Regions from separate parts of the Rhizobium sp. BK008 genome, predicted to be linked through region 1. Evidence: predicted binding sites of a transcription regulator. Region 1 holds the regulator's gene; the other holds the start of a gene.

Region 1 (7,373 bases):
CAAGATCGTCAACCAGCTGACCGGCGACCTCGAGTTCACTTCGCCGCAGACCCTGGTTGCCTTTGCCCTTGGCATCACGCTGTTCTGCATCACGCTTTGCCTCAACATCTATGCGCTCTACATCGTGCGCAAATACCGGGAGCAGTACGAATGACGGATATTGTTTCTCCCGCCGGCGTCACCGTTTCCAAGGCGCCACCGCGCCGCGATATCGGCATCAAGCGCCGCTATGCCGCCGAGCGCCGGTTCCAGGCCTATGGCATTGCCGCCATCACCTTCGGTCTCGTCTTCCTCTTCATCCTGCTGTGGACGGTGATCGGCAAGGGCTACACCGCCTTCCAGCAGACGGCGATCACCTTGCCGATCGAATTCGCCGAGAAGACGATCGACCCGAACAACAAGCGTGCGACCGACCCTTCGGTGCTGATCGCCGCCAACTATCCGGTTCTCCTGCGCGACGCGATCGTCAAGCAGTTGAACATCAATGCCGCAAGTCGCCCTGATGTGCGCGATGCCTCGGCCATGCTGTCGAAGAGCGCCCCGATCCAGCTGCGCGACATGGTCATGTCAGACCCGTCGATCATCGGCAAGACGGTCAATGTCACGGTGCTTGCCGACGCCAATGTCGACAGCGCCAACAAGGGCCAGATCGATCTTTCGGTCGATGAGAAGAACCGCAAGGTCAACGACAAGCAGGTTGGCTGGATGAACGAGCTGAAGGCGAGCGGCGCTCTTCACAAGCAGTTCAACACCGGCCTCTTCGTCAACGGCAACTCCAGCCGTCCGGAGGCCGCAGGCCTTGGCGTCGCCCTCATCGGCTCGCTCTATCTGATGCTGATCGTGCTGGTGCTGTCGCTGCCGATCGGCGTCGCCGCCTCGATCTATCTCGAGGAGTTTGCACCGAAGAACAAGCTGACGGACCTGATCGAGGTCAACATCAACAACCTCGCCGCGGTTCCCTCGATCGTCTACGGTCTGCTCGGTCTGTCCGTCTTCATCAACTTCATCGGCCTGCCGCGCTCGGCGTCGCTGGTCGGCGGCCTGGTGCTGACGCTGATGACCCTGCCGACGATCATCATCGCCACGCGTGCCGCTCTTCGCGCCGTGCCGCCGTCGATCCGCGCCGCAGCCCTCGGCCTCGGCGCTTCCAAGATGCAGATGGTGTTCCACCACGTTCTGCCGCTCGCCATGCCCGGCATCCTCACCGGCACGATCATCGGCCTGGCGCATGCGCTCGGCGAAACCGCGCCGCTGCTCCTGATCGGCATGGTCGCCTTCGTCGCCAACGCGCCGACGACGCCGCTCGATCCCTCGACGGCTCTGCCCGTACAGGTCTATATGTGGGCCAACGAGGCCGAACGTGCCTTCGTCGAGCGTACTTCGGGTGCCATCATCGTTCTGCTCCTGTTCCTGATCGTCATGAACATGGGCGCCATCCTCTTGCGTCGTCGCTTCGAGCGCCGCTGGTAAACGGAGTTAAACATCATGAACATGTTGACGGAAGCTGCAGTTGAAAAGGCGCTGGATCACAAGATGAGCAACGTCCCGTATAAGATGATCGGAAAGGATGTCTCGGTTTACTACGGCGAAAAGCGCGCGCTTTTCGATGTGAACCTGAACATCCGCGAAAACACCGTAACCGCCCTGATCGGCCCGTCCGGCTGCGGCAAGTCGACCTTCCTGCGGAGCCTCAACCGCATGAACGACACGATCGACGGCTGCCGCGTCACCGGCAAGATCACGCTCGACACCGACGATATCTATGATCCGGATATCGACGTCGTCGAACTTCGCGCCCGCGTCGGCATGGTCTTCCAGAAGCCGAACCCGTTCCCGAAGACGATCTACGAAAACGTCTCCTACGGCCCGCGCATCCATGGCCTGGCCAAGTCGAAGGCCGATCTCGATCAGATCGTCGAGACCAGCCTGCAGCGCGCCGGCCTCTGGAACGAGGTCAAGGACCGCGTGCATGAATCCGGCACCGGCCTGTCCGGCGGTCAGCAGCAGCGCCTCTGCATTGCGCGTGCCGTCGCCGTCAGCCCTGAGGTCATCCTGATGGACGAGCCCTGCTCGGCGCTCGACCCGATCGCCACCGCCAAGGTCGAGGAACTGATCCACGAACTGCGCGAGAACTACACGATCGTCATCGTCACCCACTCCATGCAGCAGGCCGCGCGCGTCTCGCAGCGCACCGCCATGTTCCACCTCGGCAATCTCGTCGAGGAGAACGACACCGACAAGATGTTCACCAATCCGGACGATCCGCGCACCCAGGATTACATCATGGGTCGCTTCGGCTGATCCTGCCGTCACCAAGCCTTTCCGTTATTCGAGGATAAAGCCCCATGGCATCGACACATATTTATTCTGCCTATGATGATGATCTGAAGTTCCTGTCCAGGCGGATTTCCGAAATGGGCGGCCTGGCCGAGCAGATGGTCGCCGAAGCCGTGCGGGCGCTGGTCAACGGCGATACCGCGCTGGCGCAGAAGGTCATCTCCGACGATGTGATCCTCGATCACGCCGAACGCGAAATCGGCGACAAGGCGATCGTCACCATCGCCCGCCGCCAGCCGATGGCCGCGGACCTGCGCGAAATCATGGGTTCGATCCGCATCGCCGCCGATCTCGAACGCGTCGGCGACCTCGGCAAGAACACCGCCAAGCGCGTCATCGCCGTCCAAAGCACCGGCGTTCCCCGCAAGCTCGCCCGCGGTCTCGAGCATCTCTCCGAGCTGGCGCTCGTCCAGCTCAAGGAAGTGCTCGACGTCTACACCAATCGCTCCGCCGACAAGGCGAACGCGATCCGCGAACGCGACAACGAGATCGACGCGATGTACACCTCGCTGTTTCGCGAACTCCTGACCTACATGATGGAAGATCCGCGCAACATCACCAGCTGCACGCATCTTCTCTTCTGCGCCAAGAACATCGAGCGCATCGGCGACCACGCCACCAACATCGCCGAGACGATCTTCTACATGGCGACAGGTGCGCAGCCGGAAGGCGATCGTCCGAAAGACGACAGCGCCAACACCGTCGGCGCGGTAACCGAATAACCGCCCGGGCCGGACGGCCGGGCTAGAAGCTTGCGTGCGCGCCCATCCGGGGCGCGCAAAGAGGTCGCAGCCAATTCTGAATTTGCGCAGGATGCATTGCTTGAACCATCCCCGGTTCAGGGATCATGCGCGAGGAGACCGACACGCATGATCCCGAGAGTTGCAGTTGTTGAAGACGAGGAAGCCCTGAGCGTGCTTCTTCGCTACAATCTCGAAGCGGAAGGCTTCGAGGTCGATACCATCCTTCGTGGCGACGAAGCCGAAATGCGGCTTCAGGAGCGCACGCCCGATCTGCTCATCCTCGATTGGATGCTGCCTGGCGTCTCCGGCATCGAACTCTGCCGGCGCCTGCGCATGCGGCCGGAAACCGAGCGCCTGCCGATCATCATGCTGACGGCGCGCGGCGAAGAGAGCGAACGCGTCCGCGGGCTTTCGACGGGTGCCGACGATTATGTCGTCAAGCCCTTCTCGACCCCCGAACTCGTCGCCCGCGTCAAGGCGATGCTGCGCCGCGCCCGTCCCGAGGTGCTGTCGACGGTGCTGAAATGCGGCGATATCGAACTCGACCGCGAAACCCACCGGGTCCATCGCAAGACCCGCGAAGTCCGCCTCGGCCCCACCGAATTCCGCCTGCTGGAATTCCTGATGTCGTCGCCGGGCCGGGTCTTCTCTCGCTCGCAGCTTCTCGACGGTGTCTGGGGCCACGATATCTATGTCGACGAACGCACCGTCGACGTCCATGTCGGCCGCCTGCGCAAGGCGCTGAATTTCTCCAACATGCAGGACGTCATCCGCACCGTCCGCGGCGCCGGTTATTCGATGGAAGCCTGAGGGCCTCCATTCTGATTGCTGACAACGTCGCTCGAGCTAGCGTCTGCCCCTCACCCTAACCCTCTCCCCGTAAAACGGGGCGAGGGGACGTGCCCTGCGACAGGTTAGCGGGGAACGGAGAGGTCGCGGCATATCCCCTTCGCCCCGCAAGCGGGGAGAAGGTGCCGGCAGGCGGATGAGGGGCAGCCATCCGCGCGAACCAATAACCACAAAAAAACGGGCCAGTCGGCCCGTTTCTCATGTGCGGCGATGTTACCCGCTCAGCTGGCCCGCGCTGCTGCCCGGCGGCGTTCGTTGACCGGCTGGTAGGCAAGCTTCTGGTGATAGCTGCAATAGGGCGAATTGTCGGGGGATTCGCAGCCGCAGAAGTGGAAGTCGTCCTTCAGCGGATCGCCGACCGGCCACTTGCAAGTGCGTTCGGTCAGTTCCGTCAGGCCGAGGCGTCGGGAAATCGGAACGACCACGTTGCCTCTCGGCACGTATTCCATTTCCTCGATCGTTTCGATCTCGATCTCTTCCTTCAGCATCGTCGCGCCCTGCTGGCGGGTAACGGTGCGAGTGGCGACCCGTGAGGCGTAGTTCGGCGCGCGCGGCGCAGAAGTATTGCGTTTCGGCGTTCGGGCGGCATTGGCGGTACCGCCGGCCTTGGCACGGCCGGGGAGGCTCAGCCGATGCACCTTGCCGATGACCGCGTTTCTGCTGACGCCACCAAGTTGTGCCGCGATCTGGCTGGCGCTCAGTCCTTCGGCCCAGAGCTTCTTGAGTTTCTCGACCCGCTCGTCTGTCCAGTTCATGCCCTGTCTCCACCTTTTGCGTTGGTGATGGCAGAATCCCTCACCGTTGTCCCGGAAGGCTCCGAAACAAGAAACGCTTGATCAATTTTGGTGACTAGTTCCGCCGCATGCAGTCTAGTAATTGAACTTTAACCTAGTGTGAGGCTGACTCCGTGACAAGAGTCGCATGAATCCGGATGAATCGAATTTCAAGTTTTCCCCAACTTGCTGCCCCGGCGTGGCATTTCTGCAATAATGCCTGTTGAGGACGGATAATGCTGCTGTACAAGCTTGCTGCATGCGCTAAGGGCGCAGTTTTGTTGACATTGCAGCGCGAAAAGGAAATAGTGCCAGTCGCCGCCGCAAGGCGGCATTTTTGATTTTTCGGGCCTGGTTTTCTTAGCCGGAGTCCGGAGCTTGATAACATCGATGGGAGATCGCGCTATGGCTGAAGCCGCGCCGCTTTATGACACCTATTCTCGTGCCCCGTTGCGGTTCGAGCGAGGCGAGGGCGTGTGGCTGATCACCGAAAGCGGCGAGCGATATCTCGATTTCGGCGCCGGCGTCGCCGTCACTTCGGTCGGCCACAGCAATCCGCATGTGGTCGGCGCGCTGAAGGAGCAGGCCGACAAGGTCTGGCATCTCTCCAACATCTATGAGATCCCCGGCCAGGAGCGCCTGGCCAAACGGCTGACCGACGCCACCTTTGCCGACAAGGTGTTCTTCACCAATTCGGGCGCCGAGGCGCTCGAATGCGCGATCAAGACGGCGCGCCGTTATCAGTATTCCAAGGGTCATCCCGAGCGCTTCCATATCATCACCTTCGAGGGCGCCTTTCACGGCCGGACGCTGGCGACGATCGCCGCCGGCGGCCAGGAGAAATATCTTGAGGGCTTCGGCCCCAAGGCGCCCGGTTTCGATCAGGTGGCTTTCGGCGACATCGAAGCGGTGCGCGCCGCGATCACCGATGCCACGGCCGGAATTCTCATCGAGCCGGTGCAGGGCGAGGGCGGCGTGCGTCCGGCCACCCCCGAATTCATGAAGGCGCTTCGCCAGATCTGCGACGAAAATGGCCTGCTGCTGATCCTCGACGAGGTCCAGACCGGGGTCGGGCGCACCGGCAGGCTCTTCGCCCATGAATGGTCGGGCGTCACCCCCGACATCATGGCGGTCGCCAAGGGCATCGGCGGCGGTTTCCCCCTCGGCGCCTGCCTTGCCACGGCAGAGGCTGCCTCCGGCATGAAGGCCGGCACGCACGGCTCGACCTATGGCGGCAATCCGCTCGCCATGGCCGTCGGCAGCGCCGTGCTCGACATCATTCTCGCCGATGGCTTCCTCCAGCAGGTGCGCGACGTCGCGCTTGTCTTCCGCCAGGGCCTGGCCTCGCTGAAGGACCGTTATCCCGATGTGATCGAGGATATCCGAGGCGAGGGGCTGTTGCTCGGCGTCAAGGCCGCCATTCCCTCAGCCGAACTGCTGCAGGCGATCCGCGCCGCCCATCTGCTCGGCGTGCCCGCCGGCGACAATGTCATCCGCCTTCTTCCGCCCCTCGTGGTCACCGCCGAGGAAGCCCGCGAGGGCCTTGCCCGCATCGAGCGCGCTGCCGAGAGCATTCGCGCCTCCAAGGTCAAGAAGACGGCTTGAAGGGATTGCCGCCTGCGGGCGCAGCACAGGTAACAAGACTATGGCTCCTAAACATTTCCTCGATCTTTCGGCGGTCACGTCAGCCGATCTCAGAACCATCATGAACGATGCGCTCGCCCGCAAGCAGGCCTTCAAGGCCGGCACGGGCGACAAGCCGCTCGCCGGCAAGATGCTGGCGATGATCTTCGAGAAGCCGTCGACGCGCACCCGCGTCTCCTTCGATGTCGGCATGCGCCAGCTCGGCGGCGAAACGCTGTTCCTGTCAGGCACCGAGATGCAGCTCGGCCGCGCCGAGACGATCGGCGACACCGCCAAGGTGCTGTCGCGTTATGTCGATGCGATCATGATCCGCACCACCGAGCATTCCAGGCTGCTGGAGCTTGCCGAGCATGCGACCGTGCCCGTGATCAATGCGCTGACGGATGACACCCATCCCTGCCAGATCATGGCCGATATCATGACCTTCGAAGAGCATCGCGGCCCGATCAAGGGCAAGACCATCGCCTGGACCGGCGACGGCAACAATGTGCTGCATTCGCTGGTCGAAGGGGCGGCGCGCTTCGGCTATCGCATGAACATGGCCGTGCCCCTTGGCTCGGAGCCCAAGGATCACTATCTGAACTGGGCCCGCAATGAGGGCGCCGAAATCATGCTCTGCCATGATGCCGACCGTGCGGTCGCCGGCGTCGATTGCGTGGTGACCGATACCTGGGTCTCCATGAATCAGGAACATCGGGCCCGGGGTCACAATGTCTTCCAGCCTTATCAGGTCAACGCGGCTTTGATGGCGAAGGCCGGCAATGATGCATTGTTCATGCATTGCCTGCCTGCTCATCGCGGTGAGGAAGTGACGGACGAAGTGATCGACGGTCCGCAATCCGTAGTCTTCGATGAGGCGGAAAACCGCCTTCATGCGCAGAAGTCGATTCTTGCTTGGTGCCTGGGCGCGATCTGAACCATAATCTGGTGTCGCGAGTCACAAACTCGCGACCGCGCGAGCGAAGGCCACGCTGGGCAGTCGCTTGAAAACTAGGAGTGAAAGCCATGGCAGAAGCTGCAGCCGCCC
Region 2 (7,373 bases), on a different contig from region 1:
CTTGGTGGAGTTTCCTGCCGCCTGAGCAGCGCGGCAGCGTCTTTGCGGATTTCGCAGGCCGCACGCCGGTCGGCCGTGTCGGCAGGCCGGAGGATATTGCGGAGGCGATCGCCTTCCTGGTCGGAAACACCTTCATGAGCGGCCATATCATCACCTGCGATGGCGGCGTGCGTCTTGGCGCCTGAGGCAGGTAAATTCAAACCGGAGAGGTCATGCGCCGTGCAGGGCGCCTGGCCCCAATGGCGACACGGCTGCGACCTTTCGATCACGTGATGCGGCGGCAAGCCTTTCCTCGGCGCTGCGGGCGATTGCCTGCAGGTCGCGCGGCTTGCCTGATATCTTCTCCATGGCGGCGATGACGACATCGGTTGCGAGGTAGTCCGGCTTATGGCCGACGCCGCGAACGGTGATGAGTTCGGAGCCCGATATGTCGCGGGCAAGGCCGCGCGAATGCAGGTGCTCCCAGACGATCTCGTCGCGGTCGCCTGTTATGATGACGGTCGGCGCGGTGATCTGCGAGTAGAGCGGCGACTGTTCCTTCACATAGGCCAGCAGTCTTTTGAAATCGGCGGCGTTGTTGTGGAAGGCGCGGGGCCGCAGCACCAGTGACGGGCCGGTTTTTTCGATATAGTCGGCCGGGCGCGGATTGGGGCGGAAGACGTTCAGCGTGCCGCGCTCCAGCCGGCTCAGCCCGAGCGGCACGACGATCGCATGGTTGAAGAGCCAGCCGACGACCGGCACGGTTGCGACATGATAATACCAGTCGATGCCGCCCGGCCATGGATGGGTGGCGGGTGCGAGGAACAGCAGGCCTGATGTCTTATCGGGATGGCGCAGGCCGAAGGCGGCGGTGATCGCGCCGCCGAAGGAATGGCCGACAATGATCGCCTTCTCGATGCCGCGCTTTTCCATCAGCCTGGCGATCGCATCGGCCTGGCCGGAGGGAACGGCGTTCTCAGGGCCGCCGCGCTCGGAATAACCGTGACCGGGACGATCGACGAACAGCATTTCCGCCCGGCCTTCGAGTGCTGCGCGAAAGGCGACGACCTGGTCGAGCAGATTGCCGCTGGCGCCATGAATGAAGACAAGCGGCGGCAGATCCGCATTTTCGGGACGCTTGATGTGGACGGCATTCATGCAGTAGCCGCCGACATCCGTCAGTTCGCCGATATTGGGATAGGCGTGTTCGAATTGCCGCGCCTTATAGGATGAGTAACCGATGGCGGCGGCGAGCGGGGCGAGAAGAGCGGAAACTTCTGCAAGCATGATGTTAACAACGAGCGACAGTTGCGGGATGAGCTGCGGGCGAACAAACCGCTACATCATTCCCTCTATATTCCAAAATTGCGCGACGTGATCCGACGTCAAGATGTCAGCCCGGGAATCAGGTGCGGTTGCCGGCGAGTTTTTCGGCAAGCGTGTTGACCTGTTCCTGCGCGGTGCGTTCGGCGGGATAGACATCGAGGAAACGCTCCCAGGCCTTCAAGGTCAGTTGGTCGTTGCCGGAATTGCTGAGAATCGCCGCCATGCCGGAGAGTGCGCCGAAATGGCGCGGCTCGAGATCGAGCACACGTTCGATGTCGGACATCGACTTGCGATAATTGCCCATGACGAAATTCAGCGTGGCGCGGCGGTTCCAGCTTTCGGCATAATCGGGCTTCAGCGCGATCGCCTCGTCGAGGAAGTCGAGGGCAGCCGGATTGCGCTTTTCCTCGATCGCCTTGTCGGCCCACTGCATCAGCAGATTGATGGTGGCGCTGCCGGAATCGTTCCATTCCATGCGGATTTCATTGGCGATGCTGCTGGCCTTGTCGGGGTCGCGCTCACGCTTCAACTGGCTGAAGAGCTGGTCGAGGTGCTGCTTCGGCGAACTGCTGACATCCGTCTGTTCGACGATGACGTCCTTTTCCGCGGCGGTGGCCGGAAAAGTGGCGGAGAGGAGAATGAGGGCGAGCGGCAGCGCCGCTGATGTCAAAGCAAAAAAGCGCATGGCGGACATATTAGCCCGCCAACGCCGAAGATCAAACAAATTTGACGTGATCACCATAGTGACCCACCGGATATATCCGCCGGCGCAAGCTCACGCGGCGCGGCGATCCGGATGCGCGAAATCAGCCCTGACGAGCCTTGTAGCGCGGGTTCAGCTTGTTGATGATGTAGATGCGGCCCTTGCGGCGAACCAGACGGTTGTCACGGTGACGAGCCTTGAGCGACTTGAGCGAATTCTTGATCTTCATTTTTCTGATCCGCGATCTCTATGGGGGAATTCACATTCGCCCGTATCTTTAACAATCAAAAGCGCGCCATCGGGCGCGCTCTTTAGGTGGGGGAGCAGATACCTCTTCACCTTTTCCATGTCAACCGCATGAAGGTGTTTTTCCCAAGGCGTCGCGGTGTTTTCTCAAGCCGAAACCGGTGATTTCGGCGTCAAGGTGGTGACGTGGCCCATCTTGCGGCCGGAGCGCCACTCGGTCTTGCCATAGAGATGAACCAGCGTATCGGGACGCTGCAACCAGTCGGGAACGGCAAGGATATCGTCGCCGATCAGGTTCTGCATGACGCAGTCGGAATGGCGCTCGCCATTGCCGAGCGGCAGGCCGGCGACGGCGCGGATATGCTGCTCGAACTGGCTGACGACGCAGGCGGCTTCCGTCCAGTGACCGGAGTTGTGGACACGCGGCGCCATCTCGTTGGCGATCAGACCACCGTCGGGCAGCACGAAGAATTCGATGCCGATGACGCCGACATAGTTCAAGGCGGCGAGGATCTTTTCGGCCGATCGGCGCGCAATATCCGCCGTCGTTGGCGAGATCGTAGCGGGAACCGTCGAGGTGTGAAGGATGCCGCTGCGGTGGACATTCTCGGCGGGATCGAAGCAGACGACCGTGCCGTCGGTGGCCCGCGCGGCGATGATCGAGACCTCGCGCTCGAAGGCGACGAAACTTTCGAGGATGAGTGGCACGCCGCCGAGCGCGGAATAGGCGCCATCTGCGCTGTCGGCGACGGAGCGGAAAACCATCTGGCCCTTGCCGTCATAACCGAGACGGCGCGTCTTCAGCACGCCCTGACCGCCGAAATCCTTCAGTGCCATCTCGAGATCGGCCTGGCTGTCGACCGCATGGAAGCGGGCGGTCGATATGCCGCAGCCATTGAGAAAGCGCTTTTCGACGAGGCGGTCCTGGGCGGCTTCCAGTGCCTTCGGCGGCGGATAGACGGACACGCTCGCCGAGAGCGTCTCGGCAGCTGCGACGGGCACGTTCTCGAATTCGTAGGTGACGACATCGCAGATATCAGCGAGTTCGGCGAGTGCCGCCGGATCGTCATAGGCGGCGGTAATCTGCCGGTTGGCGAGCTGGGCGGCCGGGCAGTCCGCCTGCGGCTCGAGGATGACCGTGCGAAAATTCAATCTGGCGGCGGCAATGGCCAGCATGCGGCCAAGCTGGCCGCCGCCGATAATGCCGATCGTTCTTGCCGTCATAGGTCGTCCATCGGGTATTCGGCGACGGCAGCACTCTGGCGCCCGCGCCATTCGTCGAGCCGGTCGGCGATTTCTTCGTCGGAAAGGGCAAGGACGGCGGCGGCGAGAAGGGCGGCATTGACCGCGCCGGCCTTGCCGATGGCGAGCGTGCCCACCGGAATGCCGGCCGGCATCTGCACGATGGAAAGAAGGCTGTCCTGGCCGGACATGGTCTTTGACTGGACCGGCACGCCGAAGACCGGCAGCGGCGTCATCGATGCGGCCATACCCGGCAGGTGGGCAGCGCCGCCGGCGCCGGCGATGATGACCTTGAAGCCCTCCGCCCGCGCTCCCTTGGCGAAATTGACCAGCCGGTCGGGTGTGCGGTGCGCCGAAATGATGCGCGCATCGTAAGGGATCTCAAGCGCCTCCAGCGTGTCGGCGGCGTTCTTCATGGTCTCCCAGTCGGACTGGCTGCCCATGATGATGGCGACGGGCGGTCTGTCTGTCATCGTTGCTGCTATTCCCTCTCAGGCGATGATGTCAGGGATGATCTGATCTTCCAGCTTGGAGAGCCTGTCCTTGATGACGAGCTTCTTCTTTTTCATACGCTGGATCCGCAGAGCATCGCATCCGGTCTGGATCATGGCGTTGATCGCGGCGTCGAAATCCTCATGCTCCTGGCGCAGACGCGCCACTGTGAGCCTGATTTCCGCCTGTTCCTGATCGGCCATATGCAATCCCCGTTATCGTGCTCGGACGTTGTCCGATCTGCCGATGATTTCCGCAAGCTCCTATCACCAAATACAGGTAACGGCTAGTTAGTCTTGATCATGAAATTGCCATCCAGTCTTCATCTTTTGGCCTTCGACAAGCCTTCAAAAATATGTCACAGTCCCCGCCGTTGACACCTTGATCCCCGACGATGTTGGCCGGGGAGGGTAAGAGGAAGGAAGGGTCATATGACTGTTCAAGCTCATCTTGAGTCACTCCAGAAAAAGCATGTTGCTCTCGAGGAGGAGTTGCACGCGCTCAGAACATCTCCCTCTATTTCCGATACGGAACTTGCCGAATGCAAGCGCCGCAAGCTGCGCATCAAGGACGAGATTCAGCGTCTTAAGTCATCCGTCCACTGATCTTCCCAAGGGTCGCCGGACGATCATCTTGCGCAAAGAGGTAAATCCATCCATTCCGCCTAAAATCAGCAAGAACCGGTGATCACACACTCGATTTGCGCCAGTCCGATGCCCGCCGCATCGCGGCTGGCGCTTTTGGTTCGTCAAGCTTCAAAGGGGCTGATGATCCGTGTCGAGTTTCCGGCCGGCATAATTTTACCTTGAAGCGGAACTGCTCGGGATAAAATTATGCAATTCAAAGTGATAAAACGTCCTCAGAGACGCGTGACGTGCATCAGGCCCAGAATTGATCAAGCCATAAATTGAGCGTGTCGAAGCCGCGGTTGTTGACCGCGTAGATGCGCTTCGTGCCTTCGGATGTCACCGAAACAAGATTGCTGTCCAACAGCGCTTTCAGGTGTTGCGAAACGGCGGGGCGGCTGATCGGCAGACCCTCGGCGAGCTCATTGACCGTCCGTGGTGCGCGGCGCAGTTCCTCCAGCAGAAACCGCCGGTTCGGATCGGCAATCGCAGAGAAAGGGTCCGTGTTCGACATGGCGGGAACGCTACGTCAAACCGGGCGCTCCAGCAAGGAAATTGTGCATTGCAGCGTGCGGCAATTCAAAGTGCTGCAGCGTCCCTCGCGCGTCTCAAAAGAAGCGCGGCGCTTCAGGGTTTTACCAACCAAGGCCCTCGCGCACGATCAGGAAGGCAGCGATCAACGCCATCGCATACATGAAGGGATAGAAGATCTGTGGCCTCATGCGGCGCACGCACCATGCGCCGGCAAAGGTGGCGAGCGGGGCGAAGGGCAGGAGCGTCGCGGAGGTCGCAAGGTTCTGGGTGTCGAGTTGGCCGAGCGCGAAATAGGGGATCAGCTTGATGGCGTTGAGGATCGCAAAGAAGCGCACACTGGTGCCGGTATATTCGCGTGGCTGCAATTTGAGCGGCAGGGCATAGATCTGGAAGGGCGCGCCGCCGGCATGGGCGACGAAGCTGCCGTAGCCGGAAAATGTGCCCCAGAGGCTGGCGGCCACCGGCCGCTGGCCGCGCGGCGGGACCACCTTGCCGGCGCCCGGGCCGAAATTATTCCAGAAATAGCGCAGGCAGAAGAGGATGGTCACCGCGCCGATGACAATGCGCAGCATGCTGCCCGGAACGAGTGCCGAGGTGGCCCAGCCGAGCGCGATGCCGAAGACTGCGCCCGGCAGCATGATCTTCAGCGTCGCCCAGTCGCCATGCTTGCGCCAGATGACGAGCGAGATCATGTCCATGAAGACCAGGATCGGCAGCAGGATCGCCGCCGCTTCGACCGGCGAGACGACGAGGGCGAGGAAAGGCAAGCCGATCAGCGACAAAGCGTCGCCCATGCCGCCCTTTGCGAGGCCCACCAGCAGAACCGCGGGCACGGCGGCGTAGTAGAATGACAAATCCTGCGGCATGCTTTCGACGTCCTCCTCTTGCAAGCCTCGTCTAACGGAACTACTCACACAAAACGAGTGCGGATCCCTCATTTCGAAGGGGAATTCGCCGGAAACGGAAAGACCTCATGACCGAACCGGAAAACCGCTGCCGCCTTGTGCTCATCGCACCTGATATTGCCGATGCCGATGAACAGGCAAAGATCGTCGCCGACGCGCTGAAGGGCGGCGACGTCGCTTCGGTGATCGTGCCGCAATACGGGCTCGACGATGGCGCCTTCCAGAAACATGCCGAAAAGCTGGTGCCGCTGATCCAGGATGCCGGAGCGGCTGCGCTGATTTCAGGCGACAGCCGCGTCGCAGGCCGGGCGAAGGCCGATGGCCTGCATCTTTCCGGCAATGCGGAGGCGCTTTCGGAAGCGATCGACAAACACGCGCCGAAGCTGATCATCGGCGGCGGCAACGCGGCTGACCGCCACCACGCGCTGGAGATCGGCGAAGTCAGGCCGGACTATATCTTTTTCGGCAAGCTCGACGGCGACATCAAGCCGGAGGCGCATCCGAAGAATCTTGCGCTCGGCGAATGGTGGGCCTCGATGATCGAGATTCCCTGTATCGTCATGGGCGGCACCGATCCGGCCTCGGCGCTTGCCGTTGCCGAGACCGGCGCGGAGTTCGTGGCGCTGCGGCTGGCGGTCTTCGGCGAGCCCGGCCGGGCGCCGTCGATCGTCGCCGAAATCAACGCGTTGCTTGACGAAAAAGCGCCACGGTTTGAGGATTGAAATCGCCCTCATGCCGATCCCGCCCGTCCCCCTTTTGAAATTTGCCCTTGCCAGCGTGGCGGCCTTGGTTGCTGCCGGGCCGGATGTCGCTTTGGCGCAGGCGCCGGACAGCGTCATCAGCCAGCCGGGCACGGCGCCGGCATCGACCTTCCGCACCGACCGGCCCACTGGCCCGGATGTCAAGCCCTCCGATGGTGTTGGCGTGTTCGACCGTATGGGCGCGAAGCTGCCGGACCTGCCGCCGGAAAAGGATTACAAGGGGCCGATCGACGAGGCTTACGGCGCCTTCCAGCGCGGTTATTACCTGACGGCAATGGACAAGGCGCTGCCGCGCGCCCAGCTCGGCGATCCGGCGGCGCAAACGCTGATCGGCGAAATCCTCTCGCAGGGCCTCGGCGTCAAGAAGGACGTGAAGAATGCCGCCTTCTGGTATGGCAAGGCGGCCGAAGGCGGCGATGCGGCAGCCATGTTTAAATATGCGCTGATCCTGATGGAAGGCCAGGGCGTGCCGCGTGACAAGGTCAAGGCCGACGACTACATGCGCAAGGCGGCCGAGGCCGGCAATCCTTCAGCGGAGTTCAACTGGGCGCAGCTTCTC

Evidence for each region. Region 1 encodes PhoB, which activates phosphate uptake and scavenging genes when phosphate is short. Its sites were predicted from a motif close to TGTCATNNANCTGTCAT; they were not measured.
Region 2: FHT69_RS26665 (YdcH family protein) is a predicted target of PhoB. The motif match lies at 4,298-4,314, and genes of this name have one in related genera.

What each region holds. Positions count from the first base shown of each region.
Region 1 is NZ_JACIFK010000007.1:304,169-311,541, forward strand. It holds gene pstC (phosphate ABC transporter permease subunit PstC) at 1-154, shown strand, start outside; gene pstA (phosphate ABC transporter permease PstA) at 151-1,470, shown strand; gene pstB (phosphate ABC transporter ATP-binding protein PstB) at 1,486-2,301, shown strand; gene phoU (phosphate signaling complex protein PhoU) at 2,346-3,059, shown strand; gene phoB (phosphate regulon transcriptional regulator PhoB) at 3,207-3,890, shown strand; gene FHT69_RS25645 (GcrA family cell cycle regulator) at 4,151-4,684, opposite strand; gene FHT69_RS25650 (aspartate aminotransferase family protein) at 5,108-6,307, shown strand; gene argF (ornithine carbamoyltransferase) at 6,348-7,262, shown strand; gene FHT69_RS25660 (Hsp33 family molecular chaperone) at 7,352-7,373, shown strand, end outside.
Region 2 is NZ_JACIFK010000008.1:126,409-133,781, reverse strand. It holds gene FHT69_RS26700 (SDR family oxidoreductase) at 1-185, shown strand, start outside; gene FHT69_RS26695 (alpha/beta fold hydrolase) at 211-1,266, opposite strand; gene FHT69_RS26690 (tetratricopeptide repeat protein) at 1,385-1,999, opposite strand; gene ykgO (type B 50S ribosomal protein L36) at 2,112-2,237, opposite strand; gene FHT69_RS26680 (5-(carboxyamino)imidazole ribonucleotide synthase) at 2,402-3,478, opposite strand; gene purE (5-(carboxyamino)imidazole ribonucleotide mutase) at 3,475-3,969, opposite strand; gene FHT69_RS26670 (YdcH family protein) at 3,988-4,191, opposite strand; gene FHT69_RS26665 (YdcH family protein) at 4,420-4,593, shown strand; gene FHT69_RS26660 (ArsR/SmtB family transcription factor) at 4,868-5,128, opposite strand; gene FHT69_RS26655 (sulfite exporter TauE/SafE family protein) at 5,250-6,014, opposite strand; gene FHT69_RS26650 (thiamine phosphate synthase) at 6,122-6,775, shown strand; gene FHT69_RS26645 (tetratricopeptide repeat protein) at 6,786-7,373, shown strand, end outside.